Regions from separate parts of the Lactobacillus kullabergensis genome, predicted to be linked through region 1. Evidence: riboswitches for the same ligand, from Rfam matches in the RefSeq annotation. Region 1 holds a riboswitch; the other holds the start of a gene.
What was found. Region 1 has a riboswitch for thiamine pyrophosphate ahead of DKL58_RS00680 (ATP-binding cassette domain-containing protein). Riboswitches for the same ligand answer to the same signal wherever they lie in the genome.

Region 2: linked by a shared signal. The riboswitch ahead of thiM (hydroxyethylthiazole kinase) and the one ahead of DKL58_RS00680 (ATP-binding cassette domain-containing protein) in region 1 are both predicted to bind thiamine pyrophosphate.

The regions. Positions count from the first base shown of each region.
Region 1 covers NZ_CP029477.1:140,343-145,138, reverse strand. Annotated here, with positions in the region: gene DKL58_RS00700 (SLC13 family permease) at 1-717, shown strand, start outside; gene DKL58_RS00695 (LemA family protein) at 827-1,387, shown strand; gene htpX (zinc metalloprotease HtpX) at 1,405-2,301, shown strand; gene DKL58_RS00685 (AraC family transcriptional regulator) at 2,337-3,275, opposite strand; TPP riboswitch at 3,417-3,507, shown strand; gene DKL58_RS00680 (ATP-binding cassette domain-containing protein) at 3,547-4,796, shown strand, end outside.
Region 2 covers NZ_CP029477.1:1,878,705-1,883,500, forward strand. Annotated here, with positions in the region: gene DKL58_RS08815 (hypothetical protein) at 1-163, opposite strand, end outside; gene DKL58_RS08820 (hypothetical protein) at 287-547, opposite strand; gene tenA (thiaminase II) at 654-1,313, opposite strand; TPP riboswitch at 1,528-1,626, shown strand; gene thiM (hydroxyethylthiazole kinase) at 1,702-2,490, shown strand; gene thiD (bifunctional hydroxymethylpyrimidine kinase/phosphomethylpyrimidine kinase) at 2,502-3,305, shown strand; gene thiE (thiamine phosphate synthase) at 3,319-3,981, shown strand; gene gap (type I glyceraldehyde-3-phosphate dehydrogenase) at 4,084-4,796, opposite strand, start outside.

The DNA of each region.
Region 1 (4,796 bases):
GCTGCTTTTACTCCTTGGGGTAATCCCCATAATATCTTTTTGGTCAGTAAATATTCTGTTAATGCCCTGCAGTTTTTCTCCTGGTCTTTGCCCTATTTATTAATGGCTTTATTCATTACGTTTATTATTTTTTACTTTATCCCTCGTAAAAAAATTCCCAGACAAGATATTAAACAGATCAATATCAGTTTAAGACCTACAATCATTACTACGGCAGTATTTGCATTATTTTTCTTAGGTGTATTTAAGGTCATTAATGTGGTAATTCCGATGATTGTTGCAATTATCTTAGCCTTATTAATCAATCCCAGAATTTTGCTTAAAGTAGATTTTGCTCTGCTATTAACCTTTACCTGTTTCTTCATCTTCATTAGTGATATTCAACAGATCCCGCTGATTGTCAGCATCATACATACGATGATTAATTCGGAAAGCTCAACTTACTTCACTTCGATTATCTCCAGTCAGATTATCAGCAATGTGCCTGCGACTATTTTAGTTGGTAAGTTTACTCCTTACGCTGAAGCGTTATTTTTAGGTTCTAACATTGGCGGCTTTGGCTCTCCTATCGGTTCAATGGCCAATATGCTGGTCTTAAAAACTTTTACTCAAAATGCGACAGTTTCCAGAAGCGAATTTTTTAAGAAATGGTCTGTAATGCAGTTTATTGGTCTGATTGTTTTAACCGTTGTGGGCTGGGGACTTTTATTAATTTAAGATACAATTTAGTAAAGCTTTGCTAATGAAAGATAGTATAAGCTTCTTTTTTATATTCAAAAGGTCCTTAATCAGTTATAATTAAGAGATACATATAAGGAGGAATACTATGAATAGTTTAACTTGGGTAATTGTAATTATTGTTGTTTTATTAATTGCACTTTATATTACAGTTTACAACAGTTTACAAAAAGCCAAAGTATACACCGATGAATCTTGGAGTCAGATTGATGTACAACTGAAGCGGCGTAACGACTTGATTCCCAACCTAGTCGAAACAACTAAGGGCTACGCCAAACATGAAAAAGAAACATTGGAAAATGTTGTTCAGTTGCGTAATCAGTTAACTAATATTCCCAGCGATGATCACGCTCAAACTTTAAAAGTTTCCAATCAGATTTCTGATGCCCTTAAATCAATTTTTGCCTTATCAGAAAACTATCCTGACCTTAAAGCCAACCAAAACTTCTTGAAACTGCAAGAAGAATTGACTAACACAGAAAACAAAATTGCCTATTCGAGACAACTTTACAATTCATCTGCTGCACTTTACGACCAAAAGTTGTTAACTTTCCCATCTAACATTGTTGCTCACATTCACGGTTTTAAGAAAGTTGACTACTTACAAACTAATGAATCGGAAAAAGAAGTACCTAAAGTTAAATTTTAAATACCAGGTCAGTTTTTATGTTATTTCAACAAATTGCCAGCAATAAACGTAAAACCGTTGGGATTATGGGATTATTTGTCATTATTTTAGCACTTGTAGGGGCAGGACTGGGTTATCTTTTTGGTGATCGTCCTGTTTTAGGATTAATTATTGCTGTGATTTTTAGTCTAATCTACATGCTAATTGTCTTGCCTAACCCGGCTAATATGGTTATGAGTCTTAACCACGCTCAAGAAGTCCATGAACAAGATAATCCGGAATTGTGGCATGTTGTACAAGATATGGCACTGGTCGGTCGGGTACCAATGCCTCGAGTTTTTATTATTGATGATCCCAGTCCTAATGCTTTTGCGACTGGACGCGATCCCAACCACTCTGCTGTGGCAGTTACTCAAGGTTTACTTGACATGATGAGCCGCGAAGAACTGGAAGGCGTTTTAGGTCATGAGATTTCGCACATTAGAAACTATGATATTTTAGTTTCTACTATTGCCGCAGTATTAGTTGGTGTCATTTCTTATTTATCAGGTATTGCCAGTCGTTATATTTGGTGGATTGATGATGATCGCGACAGTGATAACGACAGTGGTGGTACTATTGTTGTTATTTTTAAGATCGTGGCTATTGTATTTGTGTTAATTCTGGGTCCTATTTGTGCCAGTTTAGCGCAAATGGCATTATCGCGAAATCGTGAATATCTGGCTGATGCCTCTTCAGTAGAATTAACCCGCAACCCACAAGGATTGATTTCTGCTTTAGAAAAGATTGACGGTTCTGAGCCAATGAAGAAAGCCGACCCCAGCAGTGCCGGCATGTATATTGAAGATCCTGTACGCAAAAAGCGCAGTTTTGCTCATTTATTTGACAGTCACCCGCCAACAGCTGACAGGATCAAACGCTTAGAAAAAATGTAATAAAATAAAGCAACCTTTTTAGTCAAGGTTGCTTTTTATTTTAAGTTGATGTTTGCCTGTCTAAATAATTCAGCTCGCATTTGGACTGGCGTTTCATGATAATATTCACTGAATTTTTTATAAAAGAAGGACTTGCCACTATAACCTACCCGTGCAATTATTTCTTTGACGGAAATATCTGGTCGTGCAAGCAAATTGCGCGCCTCTTGCATACGCCTTTCATCAACATGCTCTACGAAGCTTTTACCAGTTTTTTGTTTAACCAAACTTGAAAAATAATTAGGATTGAAACCAAAATGTTTGGCTGCTTCATTAAGCGTTATGTCAGTAAAATGCGCATCAATATAATTTTCTAAATCAGTCTGAACAAATTGGTGATCAGTCACAGGACCTGTCACTAAGTCTTGATTTCTAATTGCGGCAATTAAAAGCAAGTTTAGTTCTGCCAAGATCACATTGTGAGTATACAAATCCTGATTAAGATATTCATCAATTATTTTTTTTAGCGCATTGGCAGATTTAGACAAAAGTGTACTGTTTAAAAATAATAAGCGCCTTTGATTGTAAGCGTCAGTAATTTCCTTAAACACCTTTTTTTCACGATGACTCATGGCAGAATAGCTTCCGAGAAAATCCAGCATCTTGAAATTATGGTCAAATTCTAACTTAACTAATATGTCGTTTTCTCCCTGCCGCAATATTTCATAATCACTTTTTCTCTGTAAAAATACGATATTGCCGGCTTTAAGCAAGAAATCCTCATCATTGATTCTGGCTTTTACCGAGCCCTGAGCTTCATATAATATAGTTGAAGCTGTAGTTTGGTAGCGATGAACCCCAGTATTACGATTTTCCAAAAACGCTCTAAATAAATCAAAATTATCATTTTTGGGTTTGATTCTTACCTCATTAGTGTCAGACTTAGTTGAATCCAAAATGCTGGCTAAATATTGTTCAAGTTTAACAGCTGCCATTATTTCACCTTCTTATGCAAATTTTAAAATATATAGATTTATTATATAGCAAAATTTCATCTTACTAATAGAATTTTGATATTTAGATTAAGGAGAGAATACTTGTGTATGTAGACATCTATTTTTCTTTTATGTATAATAAATTTAACATCGGGGTGCCCTAGAGGCTGAGAACAGACCCGTCGAACCTGCTATGGATAATGCCAGCGAAGGGAAAACGAAAGATTTTACATCGTCAGGCCTTATCCTGACGATTTTTTTGGTAACTAAAATGATTAAATTAAACAACCTGACTTTTTCATATGATAAGCAAAATAAAATATTAACAGATATTAATCTCACTATTCCCACTGGTGAACTTTCACTATTGGTTGGTCCAACCGGCTGTGGCAAATCTACATTATTAAAAATTCTAGCAAATTTATATCCTGAGTTTGCGGGCCAATTAAGAGGCAGCGTTAATTTAGGCGGACTAAAATCGGCTATGATGTTTCAAAATGCCAGTGAACAGTTTACGATGACAACACCGCGAGAAGAAATAATTTTTGCACTTGAAAATCTTTGTCTTAATAAAACGCAGTATACAAAACGCTTGAATGAAGCTGTTCAGTTCACACAGATTGATTATTTGCTTGATCAAAAAATTAATACAATGTCTGGCGGCGAGCAGCAAAGAGTTGCTTTAGCTGTACTTGTTGCGATGAATGTCGATCTTTTTTTACTTGATGAACCCTTTGCCAGCTGTGATCCAGCTGCTCGCAAATTCTTAATTGCTAAATTAGCTCACCTGCGTGATCAAGGGAAAACAATTATTTTAAGTGATCACGTATTAACTGACTATGAAGGCCATTGCGATAATCTGTTTCAATTTCAAGGTAAAGATTTGGTGCAACTTTCTGCTAATGAAAAAGAAAAACTGCTGCAAAAAAATACGGAATCCGTTTCTTATACTTTTGCCATCCCTAACGATGACAAAGAAATTTGTTTTAAACTCAAAAATACAGAGATTACACAAAATCGTTTGCTTTTACAGCAGGAACATTTAAATATCTTTTCTGGTAAAACCACTCTTATTACTGGAGCGAACGGGGTTGGCAAAACGTCTCTTTTTAATGCACTGACCAAAATGATCCCATATGCAGGCAGTTTAACTTATCACAAGCAGGAAATCAGTAAATTATCAGCTCGCAAGTATCTCCTTAAAGTGGGGCAAATTTTTCAAAATGCGACCGATCAATTTATCAACGTTTCTGTTGCGGATGAAATCAATTTAAGCAAAAAGCAGCGAACCAACAATTATTTCACTGATGACAAAATAAATGAGGCTTTAATCTCCCTTAAACTTGATTCACTGCTTGACCACGTGGTTTATTCATTATCTGGCGGGCAACAAAAGAAACTGCAAATTTTACTAATGTTGATCTCCGATCAGGATGTATTGCTAATTGATGAGCCCCTTAATGGCCTGGATGCGGACTCTGCTAACAAAGTAATGGCTTTATTAAAAGAAAGTCAGAAAGC
Region 2 (4,796 bases), 280 kb from region 1:
TATTATTTTCGCCAAGATATCTTTTTGCTCTATTATACTCATCAGCAGATTCTGCCTTATGATTTTCAACGCTATTTACATTCTCTTCAATAATAGCTGTCGGAGCTTGCTTTTTAAAAAAATCTAGTATCTTTCTTAATTTAAAAAATTGTTCATCATTCATTTTTATTATTCTCATTTAAAAGGCGGTGCTCGGAAACATTATATCTCCTATGAAGCCATCAATTTTGCCGCTTAAAGTGGCATAGCCATGTCATCTACGAATGCAAGAATAAGAATATTGCGGCTAAGTTTGGCATCGGCCTATACCGCGAGCACTATAACTGACGGTTCTTGCTTTTTTGCTTCCACTAGCATAGTAGTGCATTGTTAGCTCTCCAGACCAATTATAGACTAGAAATACAGGTTTAAGATCAGTTGCTTTTAGTGCATAATATATGCTGCCACTAGTAACCCACATTTTAGAAATTCCTAAATCACCATTAACAGTACTAGGTAAATCTACATTATTATAAAATAAATATATCTTATTTTCTCCAAGTTGCACACTTTCCTGGGACTTTGAACAATAATTACATTGTCCAATATCAAAATTTTATTATGAAATTGACTAAAGACAAGTAAGAATAAAATAAAAGCGCTTTTTACAGAAGTTACTTCCAATCTTGCTTTTCATAAGCCATCTGCCAAAACTGCAATTCATAATAGCTGCTGCGCACAAACGCAGTTTGCATTTGCTCAAGTTCTTCATTAGTCGCACTTTCAGCCAAAGAGTTGGTTAAATGCAGCATTTTTGCTACGTTGGCGCCATACCATTCGCCATCATAAGTATCAATCCATTCCTGATAATAAGAAACCGGTGAGCCCTTTTCTGCCATTTTTTGGCCAATTTCCTGATAGAGCCAGTAACATGGTAAAAGCGCTGCAACCGCTGGTTTAACACCAGATCGATTTAATGTCATATGCATATGGTTAACGTAGTTATAAGCTGTTGGAGCCACCAGAGTTGCAGAAATTTCAGTCGCAGTTATTTTTAATTCTTCAAAAAAATGGCCTCGCACTGATATTTCGACATCTTTCAAGTCTTGCACCCCTGCCAGTAAAAATTCCTTTACTTCCTGATTATCCGTTTTTGCCGCAATCAATTCATGCAATTTGCTGAATTCTCTTAAATAATAACGATCCTGCAACAGATAAAATTTAAAAGTTGCAATTGGGAGTTCGCCACTTTGCAATTCCTTAATAAATGGATGCACCATACTTTTATGCCATAATGCCTTCCCAGCTTCGTGCAGTCGATCCGTAAAATTCATGAATATTCTCCTCCAAATTAAATACTATTTGTTAAAATAACTTTTGATTAATACTAATTACATTTTATTAAATATTAACTATAATCACTATAATTTTTTGTTTTCTAGCACATTTTTAATATTAGTTAAAATACTAACACTTATAGCTTATAATAAATAGCGTCTTTATCAACCTAACGTTGTAATAAGCAATAAAATACGCTATAATTGTAAGCGATAACACGAGGGGTGCCTTTTTGGCTGAGATGAAAATTTTTCAGACCCTTTGAACCTGTAAGTTAATACTTGCGTAGGAACGTGTCAAAACTGCTTAAGCTTTGGCATTTCCATATGCCAAAGTTTTTTTATTAGTCAAAAATTTTAAGGATATTAAATTAGGAGTAATAAAATGCAGTTAAAATTATTAGACAAATTGCGAGCAGAAAACCCGGTTATTTTCAATATTGCTAATTTTGTAACAGTTCAAGATGTGGCAAATGCTGTTAATGCTATTGGTGCTTCACCAATTATGAGTAATGAAGTCGCTGAAGCTGAAGAAATTGTGCGGATGGCTTCCGCTGTGGCAGTTAATATTGGTTGCTTAACCAAGCAGCAAATTAACCACATTAAAAAAGTGGAAGATTTAGCGCGCCAATATAATAAACCCATAGTGTTTGATCCTGTTGCCGTTGGCGCCGTGGAGTACCGTTATAAAATCACAGATAAACTTTTATGGGATTTTCATACTAGTATTATTCGGGGCAATATTGGTGAGATAGCTGCCTTAGGTGGCTTTGATTGGAGCTCAAAGGGGATTGATGCAGGCTCCGGTTCTGGTGATATTGATGAAATTACTGCAAAAACTGCTCAAAAATATCGTTGCACAGTCATTGCGAGCGGGCCTACAGACACAATAAGCGACGGTAAAAGAATAGCCCATATCCATAACGGCTCACCCCTTTTTAAAACTCATGTGGGTTCTGGTGACATGTTAACCAGTATTGTCACAGCTTTTACAGCTGTTGCTGACGATCCTTTTGAAGCAGCTCAAATAGGTGCTTTAGTTTTCAGTTGCGCTGGTCAATTAGTAGTTAAAGATCATCCCAATGTCGGGCCCGCTACTTTTGGCATGTATCTCATGGATTATCTGTATAAAGTAAAAGTTGCAGATATTGAACAAATTGCTGATTTTGATTAAGGAACTTTATGATGACTGAAAAAATTAATTCTTTTCCCCAGGTTTTAACTATTGCCGGCACAGATTCAGGTGGAGGTGCTGGAATCATGGCTGACTTAAAAACTTTTCAAATGCAAAAAGTATTTGGTACAGCTGTAGTAGTAGCAGTGACAGCACAAAACACTTTGGGCGTCCAGAAATCTTTTTTACTGCCTTTAGAAATGATCGATGCCCAATTCGCCTCTTTGGCAGAAGATTTCCACATCCGTGCTTGTAAAACAGGAATGTTGGGCGATGCAGATCACGTTCACCAAGTTGCACTTAATTTGCAAAAGTATGACTTTGGTCCTATTACCATAGATCCAGTGATGATTGCTAAGGGGGGCGCACCATTATTAAGTCAAGATGCTGTCGCTACCGTTAAAAACGAATTGCTGCCTTTAGCCGATCTAATAACACCCAACTTGCCAGAAGCGGAGACTTTAACTGGCATCAAGGTACAAGATCAAGGCCAATATCCAGAATTAGCTCATAAATTACAAGATATGGGAGTTAAAAATGTGCTAATTAAAGGCGGTCATGCAAGTAGCGCAGAAGTAAAAGATTATGCTTTATTTGCTGATGGTTCTGATCTTTGGGTCAGCAGTTCCAGGATACATACCGAGCGCACCCATGGCACCGGTGACACGTTAGCTGCAGCAATTACGGCTCAGCTGGCTTTAGGTCAAAGTTTACCTGTGGCAATTAAAATTGCTAAAAAGTACGTTACCAAAACTATTAAAGAAACTATTCAAGTTGGTCATGGTCACGGCCCTTTAAATCATTGGGCTCAGTAATTTAGGAGAAATAATGAAAGACTTTAACACTGATTTTTTACATGCTTACTTTATTTGTGGCAGTCAAGACGTTCCAGAAGGTAAAACATTACCGGGCATAGTCGCAGAAGCACTTGCTGCAGGTATTACTGCTTTTCAATTTCGAGACAAGGGACCTAATTCAACTTTAAGTGAAGCTGAGAGACTCCCCATGGCACAAAAGCTGCATCAATTGTGTCAAACGTATCACGTGCCTTTCTTCATTGACGATGATGTTCAGCTCGCACAACAAGTTCATGCCGAAGGTGTCCATGTTGGTCAAAGTGATGAAGAAATCAGACAGGTCATTAAAGAAGTTGGCGAGCAAATGATTATCGGCTATTCCTGTTCGAATTTAACGCAAGTTGAACAAGCCAATAAAATTAGCGGAATTGATTATTATGGCAGTGGTCCAATTTATGCCACCCAATCTAAAAGTGATGCCGACCCCGAAATTGGTATTGCCGGCTTAAGCCAACTAGTCAAAAGCAGCACTCGGCCAATTGTTGCTATTGGCGGGATAACTGTTAACGATTTAAAGGCAATCGCTAAAACTAAGACAGCTGGTGCTGCAGTAATCTCAATGATTGCTCAAAGTAAAGATATTAAGCAGACTGTCAGTCAAATGCTCACAGCGCCATGGATAAAAAATGACTAGCATATTTTAAAGAAATAAAAATGATTCTGCACTTGGCAGAACCATTTTTTTATTGATGATATACAGTTTTTAATTTATTAAAATAGCAGTAAAATTTTGAAATTAATCAAGTTGGGCAATCTTTTGGAGTGTTCTAATCATTTGGGCTACAAAGCCGGACTCATTATCATACCAGGCGTAGCCTTTAACTAATTGTGCACCATTATCACCAGTTTCAACCTGAGTCAGAGTTGGATCAAATACCGAACCAAATTCAGTGCCAATAATATCTGATGAGACAATTTGGTCGTCATTATAGCCAAAAGAAGCATTGCCTTCGGTATGCTTTTTAATTCTAGCGTTAAATTCTTCAGCCGTAACTTTCTCTCCCAAAATAGCGGCTAGTTCAGTAATAGAACCAGAAATAACCGGAACTCTTTGTGCAATACCCGTAAGTTTGCCATCCAATTCGGGTATAACTAGTCCAATAGCTTTTGCTGCTCCAGTTGAATGCGGAATAACATTAGCAACAGCGGCACGAGCATTACGGACGTTGCCACCACGATCAGGGCCATCCTGTAACATCTGTGAAGCTGTGTAGGCATGCGTTGTAGACATAATTCCCACCTGAATGCCAAATTCATCGTTCATTGCCTGAGCTAGTGGTGCCAAGCAATTGGTGGTACATGAGCCTGCGGAAATAATTTGATCAGAGTCAGTTAATTGATCATCATTTACACTGTAGACAATTGTCTTCATATTGCCTGCAGGAGCAGAAATTAAAACTCTTTTAACACCGGCATCAAGGTGAGCCTGTGATTTTGCAGTTGAAGTGT